2 regions of the Janthinobacterium sp. P210006 genome follow, and region 1 is predicted to be linked to the other one. Evidence: riboswitches for the same ligand, from Rfam matches in the RefSeq annotation. Region 1 holds a riboswitch; the other holds the start of a gene.
The links. A riboswitch is a leader RNA that binds a small molecule or an ion and turns the genes downstream of it on or off. The one in region 1 is predicted to bind thiamine pyrophosphate.
Positions count from the first base shown of each region.

Region 2: another riboswitch for thiamine pyrophosphate. It lies ahead of thiC (phosphomethylpyrimidine synthase ThiC); the one in region 1 lies ahead of VPH41_RS07400 (TonB-dependent siderophore receptor).

Region 1 covers NZ_JAZARD010000001.1:1,658,943-1,666,042, forward strand. Annotated here, with positions in the region: gene VPH41_RS07380 (TetR/AcrR family transcriptional regulator) at 1-464, opposite strand, end outside; gene VPH41_RS07385 (DUF2867 domain-containing protein) at 532-1,050, shown strand; gene pnuC (nicotinamide riboside transporter PnuC) at 1,142-1,753, shown strand; gene VPH41_RS07395 (ATP-binding protein) at 1,753-2,301, shown strand; gene VPH41_RS07400 (TonB-dependent siderophore receptor) at 2,298-4,475, opposite strand; TPP riboswitch at 4,561-4,658, opposite strand; gene VPH41_RS07405 (iron-containing alcohol dehydrogenase) at 4,725-5,882, opposite strand; gene VPH41_RS07410 (ferritin family protein) at 6,025-6,330, shown strand; gene VPH41_RS07415 (Imm26 family immunity protein) at 6,424-6,903, shown strand; gene VPH41_RS07420 (sensor histidine kinase) at 6,948-7,100, opposite strand, start outside.
Region 2 covers NZ_JAZARD010000006.1:110,598-117,697, reverse strand. Annotated here, with positions in the region: gene thiE (thiamine phosphate synthase) at 1-558, opposite strand, end outside; gene thiD (bifunctional hydroxymethylpyrimidine kinase/phosphomethylpyrimidine kinase) at 569-1,333, opposite strand; gene VPH41_RS25940 (thiazole synthase) at 1,333-2,127, opposite strand; gene thiS (sulfur carrier protein ThiS) at 2,153-2,356, opposite strand; gene thiC (phosphomethylpyrimidine synthase ThiC) at 2,377-4,290, opposite strand; TPP riboswitch at 4,370-4,485, opposite strand; gene VPH41_RS25925 (hypothetical protein) at 4,594-4,848, opposite strand; gene VPH41_RS25920 (response regulator) at 4,896-5,702, opposite strand; gene VPH41_RS25915 (PAS domain-containing hybrid sensor histidine kinase/response regulator) at 5,731-7,100, opposite strand, start outside.

The DNA of each region.
Region 1 (7,100 bases):
GCGGCCTTGTCCCAGCGCGCGTCGAGGCCCGCTTCGCGCACGGCCGCGCCGGCCGTCTGCAGCACATAGTGAAAGCACGCCTGCGCCGCCTCCTGCAGGGCGGGAAACTGGCGCACGTCCTGGTGCTCGAACATCAGCCGGTAGTGGGCGGGCGCGGCCAGCGCGAATTCGATGTATTGCTGGCCCAGTAGCTGGAAACGCTGCTCGGCGGGCAGGCTGGCCGGCGGCGGCAGTTCCGCCTCCCACTTGGCGACCAGGCTGGCGAAGCCGGCCGCCGCCACCTGGGCAAGCAGGGCTTCCTTGCTGGGGAAGTGGCGGTACACGGCGGCGATCGACACGCCCACCGTGCGCGCCAGTTCGCGCAGCGAGAGGGCGGCGTCGTGCTGCTGCGCCAGTTGCGCGATGGCGGTGGCGACCAGGGTGTCGCGCAGGTTGCCGTGATGATAGGTAGTCGTTGTCGTCATTCTATGTTATCGCTGTTCACATTGTCGTGTATGATGGCCATGTTATCACTGAACACATGGAGAGCATATGCAAGAGATGAGCAACGTGGTTCGCGCCGTGGCCTTGCCGCCCGGTGCCGGCATCGCCCCCTTGTATCCGGGCAGCAACCTGGCCGACGCGTACGCCGTGGGGTTGCCCACCGCGCAGGCGCGCCAGATGGACATGCAGAGCCTGGCGCGCCAGCTGCTGGGCAGCCAGCCGGGCTGGGCGCGCAGCCTGATGGTGCTGCGCGACGCCATCGTGGCGCGCTTCGGCATCCAGACGGCCAGGCAGCTGGAAGCGAAGCCAGGCAAGCGCATCGGCATCTTCCGCATCTATGCCGTCAGCGACGACGAGATCATCGTGGGCGAGGATGACAGCCACCTGGACTTCCGCCTGTCGGTGCTGCGCAACAGGGACGCGGGGCGGCATGGCAGCGTGACCGTGGCCAGCGTCGTGCGCTGTCACAACTGGGTGGGGCGCGCCTACATCCTGCTGATCCGGCCCTTCCACAAGCTGATCGTGCGGCGTTCGCTGGCACGGGCCGTCAGGCAAGGCTTTGCCTGAGCGGTCTGAGCAGGGAGCGTGACGGTGCGGGCAATCTTGCTTATTCATGGCCGGTATTGCATACTGCACCACCAGCCTCATCACGATTCCCATGAACGATACGCTTCTCCTGCTGGGTTTTGCCACCACGCCGCTTGAACTGATTTCCTTTGTCCTGGCACTGACAACCGTTGCGCTGAACATCCGCCAGAATCACTGGGCGTGGCTGTTCGCCATCATTTCCTCCGCCGCCTACGGTTTCGTGTTTTTCGAATCGCGCCTGTATGGCGACATGGCCTTGCAACTGCTGTTCATCAGCGTCTCGTTCTGGGGCTGGTACCAGTGGCTGCATCCGGCCAGCGGCGGCAAGATCCTGCCCGTCACGCGCCTCGATGGACGCGGCTGGCTGGCCTGCGCCGCGGGCTGGCTGATCGGCTTCCTGCTCATCGCCTGGCTGCTGACGACGACGGACACGGATGTGCCCCATGCGGACGGCTTCCTCACGGCCGGCAGCCTGGTGGGCCAGTTCCTGCTGTCGCGCAAAAAACTGGAAAACTGGATCGCCTGGATCATCGTCGACGTGCTGTACGTGTGGCTGTACGTGCACAAGGGCCTGACCCTGACGGCCGTGCTGTACGCCTTTTTCGTGGTCATGGCCATCATCGGCTTGCTGGCGTGGAAAAAATCGGCGCCAGCCGCGCCCGGCGCCATGGTACTCAAGTGATGGCGCCTTTGGTGCGCGTGGCGATCCTGGGCGCGGAATCGTCGGGCAAGTCGACCCTGGCGGCCGCCCTGGCCGAGCGCCACGGCACCGTCTGGGTGCCGGAATACTTGCGCGAGTTCGTCGAGACGCAGGGCCGGGTGCCCGTGGCGGCCGACCAGTTCGGCATTGCGCGCACGCAAGTCGAACGGGAAGCGGCCGCTGCCGCCCACGCCCGCCGCTTCCTGTTTTGCGACACGACGCCGTTGATGACGGTGGTCTACAGCCGCCATTATTTCAATGGCGCGGACGCGCCGCTGGCGGCGCTGGCCGATGCCACGCAGTACGACCTGACCTTGGTGACGGCGCCCGACAGCCCGTGGGTGGCCGATGGCTTGCAGCGCGAGTCCGAAGCCGTGCGCCAGCTGATCTACCGCTACCTGCTCGACAAGCTCGATGCACGCGGCATCGTCTACCACGTGCTGCACGACAGCCTGGAGGCGCGCCTGGAACAGGCGGCGCCTTTGCTGCAGCAGGCGCTTGCTGTGGCGCCTGCCATTTCCCTCAATTAAAAGTCGAACTGCGCCGAAACCTTGAACGTGCGGCTGGCGCCCGGGTACAGATAGCCATCCGATTCCGGCGTCACGTCGCGCCAGTAGAACTTGTCGGCCACGTTGTTGACGGCGGCGCGCAGCACGGCGCGCGTGCCGGCGATGCGCGTGGCGTAGGCGGCGCCCAGGTTGAACACGTTGTACGACGGCACGAAGGTCGTGTTGTTGTACTCAAACGCTTTCTTGCCCGCATATTCCCAGCTGCCGTTCACGCTCAGGCCCGCCACCTGCTGCACGGCGTAGTCCGCATGCACGGCCGCCTTGAAGGCGGGCACGTTGGGCACGCGCTTGCCGTCGAGGTCCGCATTGCCCGTGCCCGACTGCTGGCTGTTCAGGGCCGTCACGGACGCGCCCAGGCTCAGGCTGGACGATGCCTTGCCCTGGGCCGACAATTCCAGGCCACGGTGCTGCGCCTGGCCTTCGCGCACGAAGTTGTAGGCGCTCTTGCTGCTGTCGACGTACTGGTTGAATTCCAGGCCCTTGCGGATCTGGAACAGGCTGGCCGCCACCATGAAGTCCGGCGTCACGTCCATCTTCACGCCCAGTTCGACCTGCTTCGAGCGGCTGGGCGACAATTCCACGTTGGCGTTGACGGCCTTGCGGTCGGCCGTGCCGCCATGTTCCATGCCTTGCGAATAGGCCGCATACACGGACAGATTGTCGAGCGGGGTGTAGACGAGCGAGACGTTGGGCAGCAGGAAATCGTGCTTGGCGCGGATTTCCGTATCGGCCTTCAATACGTACTGGTAGCCATCGACATTGATATGGCGCAAGCCGCCATGCAGCTTCCAGTTCGGCGCCAGGCTGACGATATCCTGCACGAAGACGGAGTTTTCCGTGTCCTTGCGTACCAGGCGCACGGGACCTTGCACGCCCGTCGACATGTCGACGATCTGCGGGTGGTAGATGTTGCTCACGCCAGCCCAGTCGTACACGTACAGGCCGGCGCGGTCCTTGCGGCGGAAGGTCGATACGCCGGCCGTGAATTCATGGCGCAGGGAACCGGTGGCGAACTTGCCCTGGATCATGGCTTGCGCGCTCAGCGGTTTTTTCGTCTCGCCCAGGCTGCGGTAGTCGTACACGTCGAAGTCGCCATTGCCGCAGAAGCCGGGGTACAGGTCTTGCGCGCTGCAGCCGTACGGGAAGGCCGTGTAGTCGTCGCGCTTGAACGAGTGCTGGTTGGCCGACAGGGTGGCGTGCCAGTCGTCGCTGAACGCGTACTGGAAGCGAAGGCCGAGATTGCTGGTGACGGTTTCCACGGGACGCGTCCACGGCTGCAGGTTGAGCATGGCGTCGGCGCTGATGCCGGTCGGCAAGGTCGTGTTGTTCAGCAGCTGGAAGCCGGGCGCCGTCGCCTGCGCCTTGTCCTGGTAGTCGGCATCGATCTGCAGCAGCGCCTGCGGCGAGATTTGCCAGTCGAAGGCGCCGGAAATGAACTTGCGGTTACCATCGGCGCCCTTGATGTAGGAGCGCAGGCGCTCGGCCGCCACGTTGATCCGGTAGCCGAAGCGCGTGTCTTCCAGGCGGCCGCCCAGGTCGACGGCGCCATACACGGTGCCCCGCTCGCGCGTTTCTACTGTGACGCTGCGCAGCGGTGCGGCGGTGGGGCGTTTGACGATGAAGTCGATCACGCCGCCCGGCGCGGCCACGCCTGCCTGCAAGCCGGCCAGGCCCTTCAGCACTTCGATGCGTTCCTTGTTTTCCAGCGGAATTTGCGTGTCGCCTGGAATGGCCACGCCATCCTTGCGGTAGCTGGAATTGTTGTCGAGCTTGAAGCCGCGGATGGAAAACTGTTCCGCATAGCCGACGGCGTTGTAGGCGTCGTTGATGCTGGTGTCGAGCTTGACGGCATCGCTGAGATTACGGATCTGCAAGTCCTGCATGTCTTTTTGCGAAATGACGGTGACGGACGCGGGCGTCTGCAGCAGCGGCGCGTCACTGAAGCCGCCCACGGATGCGCGCTTGGCGGCCGGCGCCTTGCTGGCCGTGACGATGACTTCGGTCATGCTCTGGGCTTGCGGGTCGGCCGCTTCGGTGGTGTCATTCGTGGCAAAGGCGGGCGCGGCAAACGCGTGCAGGATCGCCAGGGTCAATACAGGACGGGAAAAATGCGCAGATAAATTCGGTGTGGACATAGATTGCTCGTGGTTCAAGCCGTCTCGGAAAAGAGCACGGCAGGCTGCTTGTTCGGCTGGCGCCAACGCAGGAGCTATCAAAGGAGGGAGGTACTTTGCGCTTTCCTTCGCTGGCATTATCCAGATCAGGTACGAAGGGTATCTCTCACCCGGATAACGACTCCAGGACCCCTAGCGAAATGACAGCTTAGCATGAACCACGGCCGCCTGTCCCCCTGGCTGACCGTTTTACAACAGTGTCGCCCGCAACTACAGGCTTAGTTCCAGCACCTTGCGGCTGACGGCGGGCGTCACTTCGCGCTGTTCGCCCAGCGCCGTCATGCCGTGCGCTTCCAGCGCGGACACGACGGCGTCCACGCTGGCGTGGTTCAGGCCGTAGTCGGCCAGGCGCGTCTTGACGCCCATGTGGCGGAAGAAGAATTCCGTGCGCGCGATGGCGGCTTCGATGCGGCCCTCCTCGTCGCCGCCGTCCAGGCCCCACACGCGGGCCGCGTATTGCAGCAGCTTGGCGCGCTTGGCCTGCTTGCGCACGCGCAGCATGCTGGGCAGGATGATGGCCAGGGTCTGCGCGTGGTCGAGTTCGTACAGGGCCGTCAATTCGTGGCCGATGGCGTGCGTGGACCAGTCCTGCGGCACGCCCACGCCGATCAGGCCGTTCAAGGCCAGGGTGGCGCTCCACATCACGTTGGCGCGCACGTCGTAGTCGTCCGGGTGCGACAGCGCTTTCGGGCCTTCCTCGATCAGGGTCAGCAAGATGCCTTCGGCGAAGCGGTCCTGCACGGACGCGTTCACAGGGTAGGTCAGATACTGTTCCATCACATGTGCAAACGCATCGACGACGCCATTGCCCACCTGGCGCAGCGGCAGGGTAAAGGTCTTCGACGGGTCCAGCACGGAGAATTTCGGATACACCTTGCGGCTCATGAACGAGCGCTTTTCCTGCGTGGCCTTGCGCGTGATCACGGCCGAGCCATTCATTTCGGACCCCGTGGCCGGCAAGGTCAGGACGGTGCCGAAGGGCAGGGCGGCCTCGACGATCTTGCCGCCTTTGGCCAGGATGTCCCACGCTTCGCCCTCGTGCAGGGCGGCCGCGGCGATGAACTTGGTGCCATCGACCACGGAACCGCCGCCGACGGCCAGCAGGAAATCGATGCGCTCGCTTTTCACCATGGCGACGGCCTGCATCAGCGTTTCATAGCTGGGATTGGGTTCGATGCCGGCAAACTCGAGCACCGTATGGCCGGCCAGCGCCGCCTTGACTTCATCGTAGACGCCGTTCTGCTTGATGCTGCCGCCGCCGTAGGTCATCAGGACGCGCGCCTGCGGCGGGATCAGGCCGGCGATGGCGGCGATCTGGCCCTGGCCGAAGAGGATTTGCGTCGGATTGTAAAAGTCGAAATTGAACATGGGGCTCCTGCCGCTGAGGTTTAGGCTGTTGCTGAGCCATGATTATGGCCGAACGGATGGAAACGTGTCGTGGACGCTTGAGCTTTTCGTCCGCGCGGTGGAGAATGCAGCCGATGTCACCAACACGCGAAAAGGAATGCGCATGACCACCGTCCCACTGGAAGAAACGGGCTTGCCGGCCACGGCACTCGACATGCACCGCGCCATCGGCGCCACCATCGCCGCGCTGCAGGCGCTGGACTTGAACAGCCAGCGTTTCGAGGCGTGCACGGACCCGGAACTGCGCCGCGTGCTCGCGCATGCGGGCGACACCAGCCGCAAGGAAGCGGCCATGCTGCTCGAATGGATGCGCCGCCGCGACGCGCGCCTGGACACGGCCATGAAGGAAGCGCTGTTCAAGGCGGGGCCGATTGTTGCCCAGTATCACTATGACGAGAAAATATTGTAACTATTGGTTTGTTGCTGTGACGTACCATGCGCCACATTGGCAGCGCTTCGCGTAGACTGTGCCCCGAACACGATTTTGGGGGAGTTTGCAACGATGAGATCATTACCATACCGCGAAGGCAGCTGGTTTGCCGTGCCCTTGCCGGGCGGCGGCTATGCCGTCGGCGTGGTGGCGCGCACGGCGCCCGCCGGACGCATCATGCTGGCCTATATGTTCGGGCCTAAGCGCGACAGCCTGCCGGCACTGGAAGAACTGGAAAGCTTGCGGCCGGAACAGGCCGTACGCCGCCTGCGCACGGGCGACATGGCCCTGCTCAACGAGCGCTGGCCCCTGCTGGGCGACAGCCGCCACTGGGAGCGCGCTGCCTGGCCCATGCCGGCCTTTATCCGCCGCAATGAATCCCTGCAGCGCGCCTGGCGCGCGAGCTATGCGGACGGGGACCCAGCCAAGCTGGACCGTGAAGAATCGATTCCCTTCGACACGCCGGGCATGGAAAGCGATTCCCTGTACGGCTACGGGGCAACGGAATTGCTGATGAATAAATTGCTGGCGCAGGAGCAGGCGTCGGCTTGATTGCGCGGGGTCAGGCCCGACTGGACTGACCCCGGCATGTCGGACTACACCGCTGGCAAGCTGATCTGAAACGCCAGGCCGCCGCCCTCGCGGTTGCGCACCTGCAATTCGGCGCCATGGCGCAGCAGCACCCGGTCGACGATGGCCAGGCCCAGGCCTGCGCCGTTTGCCTGCCCGCGCGCCGTGTCGAGGCGGGT
Region 2 (7,100 bases), on a different contig from region 1:
GCCAAATACGCTGCTGATGGCCGCCACCATGTCGGCGCCGCGCGCGACCAGCGGCGCCGCGTTCTCCGGCGTCATGCCGCCGATCACCACGCACGGCAAGCGGATCTCGCACTTGGCTTGCAGCACGATATCGAGGGGCGTCGTCACCGGGTATTTTTTGACCAGCGAGGGATAGAAGCCGCCGAAGGCCACATAGCTGGCGCCGCCCGCCTCGGCTGTCCGGGCCAGGGCCATGTCGCCATAGCACGAGGCGCCCACGATCTTGTCCGCGCCCAGGCGCGCGCGCACCTGCGCAACGGACGCATCCGTGCCCCCCACATGCACGCCATCCGCGTCCAGCTCTTCGCACAGCTCGAGAAAATCGTTGATGATGAAAGGCACGCCATATTTGCGGGCCAGGGCCAGCAAGGCGCCCGCCTGCTCGCGCCGCTGGTCCGCCTCGGCGCTCTTGTGGCGGTATTGCAGCAGGGCCACGCCTTCCTGCAAAGCCTGCTCGCTTACGTCGAGCAGGCGGTCGGTGTCGTCCCAGTTCGGGGTAACGAGATACAGTCCACGCATGATGTTTTCCTTATTCATACAATCGTTGCGGCATCAATTGACCTGGCGCAACCGCATACGCGCCGGCCAGGGCCGCATGGCAATAGGCTTGCGCGCCATCGAGCGCATCGTGCATCGGCTCGCCTTGGGCCAGCCGCCCCGCAATGGCGGACGCCAAGGTGCAGCCGCTGCCGTGAAATTCGCCAGGCAGGCGCGGCCAGCGCCACGCACGCTCCCCGCCGGCACCGTCAATCCAGCGGTTGATCACGTCCTCGCCATCGCCATGCCCGCCCGTCACCAGCACGTGCTGGCAGCCTTGCGCGCGCAGGCTTTCTGCGCCGCCCAGGGCTTGCGCTTCCGGTCCGTTCGGCACGATCACGGTCGTGACCGGCAGCAAAGGCGCCAGCGCCAGCACGGCGTCGTCCCGGCTGAGCACATCGCCATGGCCGCTGGCCAGCACGGGATCGAGCACCACGGGCAAGCTTGGGCGGGCCAGCCGCAATTGCGCGATCAGCTGCGCGATGACGGCCGCATTCGCGGCGCTGCCGGGGATGCCGATTTTCACGGCATCGATGGCGATCTTGGCGATCAGCGCCTGTGCCTGCCGGCGCAGCAATTCCGGTGCCACAGGCTCGACAGCAAACACGCGGTCGTTGTCCTGCACCGTCAAGGCCGTGATGACGGGCAAGGCATGCGCGCCCTGCGCCGCTATGGCCACGATGTCGGCGGCCAGGCCGGCGCCGCCCGAGGGGTCCAGGCCCGCAAACACAAGCACGGTGGGGCGCCGCCGCGCCATCACGCCAGCCGGCCCGCCATCGGCGACGACGGCGACGCGGCGAATTTACGGGGCATGCGCCCCGCCAGAAACGCTTCGCGCCCGGCCCGCACGGCCAGCTTCATGGCGCGCGCCATGCGCACGGGGTCGCGCGCGCCCGCAATGGCCGTATTCATCAGCACGCCATCGCAACCCAATTCCATGGCGATGGCCGCATCCGACGCCGTGCCCACGCCCGCATCGACGAGCACGGGCACTTTTGCCTGATCGATGATCAAGGACAAATTCCACGGATTCAAGATGCCCATGCCCGAACCGATCAGGGACGCCAGCGGCATGACAGCCACGCAGCCGATGTCTTCCAGAATCTTCGCCTGGATGGGGTCGTCGCTGCAATAGACCATCACATCGAAGCCATCCTTGACCAGCGCCTCGGCCGCGACCAGGGTTTCCGGCATGTGCGGGAACAGGGTCTTTTCATCGCCCAGCACTTCCAGCTTCACCAGATTGCGCCCGCCCAGCAGTTCGCGCGCCAGTTGCAGGGTGTACACGGCATCCTTGGCGTTGTAGCAGCCAGCCGTGTTCGGCAAGATCGTGTACTGGTCCGGCGGCACGACATCGAGCAGGCTGGGCGCGTTCGGATCTTGTCCAATATTCACCCTGCGGATCGCCACCGTGATGATCTGCGCCTCGGCCGCGTCCGTCGCTTCGCGCGTCTGCGGCAAATCCTTGTACTTGCCGCTGCCCACCAGCAGGCGCGATTGATACTGTTTTCCCGCGATGGTCAGCAGGTCGTTGTTTGTTGCGGTATGCATGTTCTGTTCCTTGTCTTTTCTCAACTTAACCGCCGCCGATGGCGCGGACAATTTCCACTTGGTCCTGCGTCTGCAAGACCTGCTCCGGCCACGCCTTGCGCGGCACGACGTTGCGGTTGACGGCCAGCGCCAGCGCCTGGTTTTCCAGCGACAGCGCGGCGATCAGCTGGTCGAGTGTCTGTCCCGGCGGCACCTGGTGCGGCGCGCCGTTGAGCGTGATATTGATCAATGCCGTCATCACGCCCTCCTTCAGACCTTGCGGTACAGCTCGGCGCCGTTCTTGATGAACTCGATGGCCTTGATTTCCATGCCCTGCTTGAGCGCCTTGTCTTCCGCGATGCCCATGCCGGCCGCGTATTCGCGCACTTCCTGCGTGATCTTCATCGAACAGAAATGGGGGCCGCACATGGAGCAGAAATGCGCCACCTTGGCCGAATCCTTGGGCAGGGTTTCATCGTGGAATTCGCGCGCCTTGTCCGGATCCAGGCCGATGTTGAACTGGTCGTCCCAGCGGAATTCGAAACGCGCCTTCGACAGGGCGTTGTCGCGGATTTGCGCGCCCGGATGGCCCTTGGCCAGGTCGGCCGCATGCGCCGCGATCTTGTACGTGATGATGCCGTCCTTCACGTCCGCCTTGTTGGGCAAGCCCAGGTGTTCCTTCGGCGTCACGTAGCACAGCATGGCCGTGCCATACCAGCCGATCATGGCCGCGCCGATGCCCGACGTGATGTGGTCGTAGCCGGGCGCGATATCCGTCGTCAGCGGCCCCAAGGTATAGAACGGCGCTTCGCCGCACTGTTCCAGCTGCAAGTCCATGTTTTCCTTGATCAGCTGCATGGGCACGTGGCCCGGGCCTTCGATCATCACTTGCACGTCGTGCTTCCAGGCGATTTGCGTCAGCTCGCCCAGGGTCTTCAGTTCGCCCAGCTGCGCCTCGTCGTTGGCATCGTAGATGGAGCCGGGGCGCAGGCCGTCGCCCAGCGAGAACGACACGTCATACGCCTTCATGATTTCGCAGATCTCTTCGAAATGCGTGTAGAGGAACGACTCCTGGTGGTGCGCCAGACACCATTTCGCCATGATGGAGCCGCCGCGCGACACGATGCCCGTCAGGCGCTTGGCCGTCATCGGCACATAGCGCAGCAGCACGCCCGCATGGATGGTGAAGTAGTCGACGCCCTGCTCGGCCTGCTCAATCAGGGTGTCGCGGAAAATTTCCCAAGTTAAATCTTCGGCCTTGCCATTGACCTTTTCCAGCGCCTGGTAGATGGGCACGGTGCCGATGGGCACGGGGCTGTTGCGGATGATCCATTCGCGCGTTTCATGGATATGCTTGCCGGTAGACAAGTCCATCACATTGTCGCCGCCCCAGCGGATGGCCCAGGTCATCTTTTCCACTTCCTCGCCGATGGAAGACGTCACGGCCGAATTGCCGATATTCGCGTTGATTTTCACCAAGAAATTGCGGCCGATAATCATCGGTTCCACTTCCGGGTGGTTGATGTTGGCGGGAATGATGGCGCGGCCGCGGGCGATTTCCTCGCGCACGAATTCAGGCGTGATTTCGGCCGGAATGCTGGCGCCGAAGGACTGGCCCGGGTGCTGGCGGCCCATCAGCTCGGCCAGGCGCTCGCCCATGGGGCCGGAAGCCTTGAGTTCGCGCAAATACTCCTGGCGGCGCATGTTTTCGCGGATGGCGACGAATTCCATTTCCGGCGTGATGATGCCTTGGCGCGCGTAATGCATTTGCGTCACGTTCTTGCCGGCGATGGCGCGGCGCGGCTTGCGGTGCAGATTAAAGCGCAGCTCGGCCAGCTTGGGGTCCGCCAGGCGGGCGATGCCGTAGTCGGACGTGGGGCCGGCCAGTTCCTCCGTGTCGGCACGCTCGGCGATCCATGGCAGGCGCGGCGTATCGAGACCTGAGCGGATGTCGATCTGCACGTCCGGGTCCGTGTACGGGCCGGAGGTATCGTAGACGTAAATGGGGGGATTCTTTTCGCCGCCGAACGACGCTTCCGTGTCGGACTGGCTGATCTCGCGCATGGGCACGCGGATGTCGGGACGGCTGCCTTGCACGTAGATCTTGCGCGAATTGGGCAGCGGCGCGATGGCGGCTTCGTCGACCGTGGCGGTGGCGGAGAGGAATTTCGGATTGGCGTTCATTTTGGCTCCTTGGCTAGACTATTTTTAAGCCTGGAGCCAGCTAAGGAGGTTCGGAATTATGCACGCGGAAAAGCGGGGTGCAGTCATCCTAAAGCTTCCCTTCGCTGGCATTATCCAGATCAGGTTCGGAGGGTATTTCTCACCCGCGCTTGCACCGTGTTTCCACAGCGAAAGGCAGGACCCCTAGCGTTTGCCGCCTTGCGGCAGCGAGCCAATTATACGCGGTTCACGCCGCGTGGCCAGATGATTTCTTGCAGGTGTCGTCTTTGCGCATCTGCTGCAATGCAACAGATGCCATCGCGTTTATTTCTTCTTGCCCCAGCGCCAGCTGGTCGGTTCGCCCTTCAGCTGGCAGATGAAAATGAGCACGGCAACGATGGCCACTTCATAGACGATGTAGCCGACCAGCATGGTTTGAGGCGGAAACAGGAAGGCGCCGCAGGCAAACAGCGCCAGCGCGGCCAGGAACACCAGCCAGCCCTGCCAGGTGATGGGCAAGCCCCAGCCCCAGCCATAGGTCTTGGCGGGGAACCAGTAGGAGGGAGATTTGTCAGTCATGATTTTTCCTGGTCAGTATCGATGCACCCAGTATAAATCATGCGAAATCAAACAGCGCGCAAGCGCTCCGTGACGTCGAGACCGATGCCCCGGTAGCCGATGAAGCGGCTGCCATTGTCGAACATCGGTTCGCCGCTGACCTGCAGATATTGCGTGCTGCCGTCCAGGTTGGCGCGGCTGTAGATGAAGTCGAGAAACGGTTCGCGCGCGGCAATCTTGGCGTCGAGCAGCGCGCGTTCGGTGGCGTTCCAGCGCTGCGGTTCTTCCTCGCTGCCGATGCCCAGCATCTCGGCCACGGGGCCGGAAAAACGCGTCAGATTGCCCTGCGCATCCTGTTCCCAGTACCAGTCGGACGACAGTTCCGTGAAGCGCTGGAAACGCGCTTCGCTTTCGCGCAACTCCGCCGTGCGCTCTTCCACCATCTGTTCCAGCGACTTGTTGTACTCGGCCAGCTTGCGGTACAGCAATCGCACTTCCAGCATGTTGTGGATGCGCGTTTTGACTTCCACCAGGTCGAAGGGCTTGCTGACGAAATCCTTGGCGCCCGCCTGCAGCGCGCGCAGCTTGTGGCCGGGCTGGGCCGTGATCACCAGCACGGGCAGGTAGCTGCCCGCCTCGATGTCGCGCAAGCCTTCCATGACTTCAAAGCCGTCCATTTCCGGCATCTGCAAGTCGAGCAGGATCAGGTCGTAGCGGTGCTCCTGGTGCAGCGCGCGCACGGCTTGCGGGTCCATGGTGGACGTGATGCGCGTATAGCCGGCATTGCGCAGCACCTGTTCGAGCAGCATGACGTTGGCCTCCTGGTCATCGACGATGAGGATGCTGGCGTTCAGGATCTCGGTGGCTTGAAGCATGGCGGTATTCCTAAAATTGAGTGCTGAATTAGCGTACTGCATGATTGTCGTCGGCCAGGCCGTGCGCGGCCGCATGGTGCAGGGCCACGTCGAGCGCATCCATGAATTCGACGACCTTGATGGGCTTGGTCAGATAGCGGAAGAAGCCCGCCTCCAGGCCTTTCTCGATGTCGCGCGGCACGGCGTTGGCCGACAGGGCCATCACGGGAATGTGGCGGGTCAGCGGATCGTCGTGCAGGATATGCAGGGCGCCGTAGCCGCTGATGCCGGGCAGGTTGATATCCATCAAGATCACGTCCGGTTGATACGTGCGCGCCAGGTCGATGCCCAGGTGCGCATCGATGGCCGTCAGCAGTTTCAGGTCGCTGCGGCGGGCGATCAATTGTTCCACCAGCGCCAGGTTGGCGGGATTGTCTTCCACGTACAGCAAGGTGCGCTGGCTTTCCTGCGGCTCTTGCACCTGCGGCAAGGCATTGCCCTCGCCCAGCACCAGCGACGGTGCATTGCTGGCGGCCAGCTCGAACCAGAAGGTCGTGCCCACGCCCACCGTGCTGTCGACGCCGATGGCGCCGCCCATCAGTTCGACCAGCTGCTTGGTGACGACGAGGCCGATACCGGTGCCCTCTTCCGTGCTGTTTTCCTGTCCCAGGCGGTTGAAAGGCTGGAACAATTGACTCATCTGTTCGGCATTCAGGCCGGCGCCGCTGTCGCGCACGCTGACCCGCACCCTGTCGCCGTGCCGGCTGCATTCGACGGTGACGGTGCCGCCGCCCTGGTTGTACTTGATGGCGTTCGACAGCAGGTTGACCATCACCTGCTTCACGCGCGTGCGGTCCGCATGCACATAGAAAGCCTGGCCGCAGCGGGGAAACTGCATGGAGATGCCCCGCTTTTCCGCCTGCGGCGCGATCATCGCCTGGCAATCCTGCAGTACGTCGAGCAAGGACATCGCTTCCTGCGACAGGGTCACCTTGCCCGACTCGATCATGGCCAGGTCGAGGATTTCATTGATCAAACGCAAGAGATACCAGCCGCCCTTGAGAATTTGCTCGATCGAGCGCTGCTGCGGCGGGCTGGGCGGCGGCACGTCGGACGCCATCAGCTGGGCAAAGCCCAGCACGGCGTTCAAGGGCGTGCGCAATTCATGGCTCATGCTCGACAGGAATTCGGACTTGGCGCGGTTGGCCTTTTCCGCCACCTGGCGCGCCTTTTTCAGCTCGGCATTGTTGGTCTCGACAAGCGAGCGCGTGTACGCCTGCTGTTCCTGCAGGCGCTGGTCCAGCAGCGCCTGTTCCGCCTCGACCTGCTTGCGCGCCGTATTGTCCGTGCCGATCAGCAGGTAGCCGATGACCTTGTTCTGCGCGTCGCGCAAGGCCGTCACGGAGACGATGGCGGGGA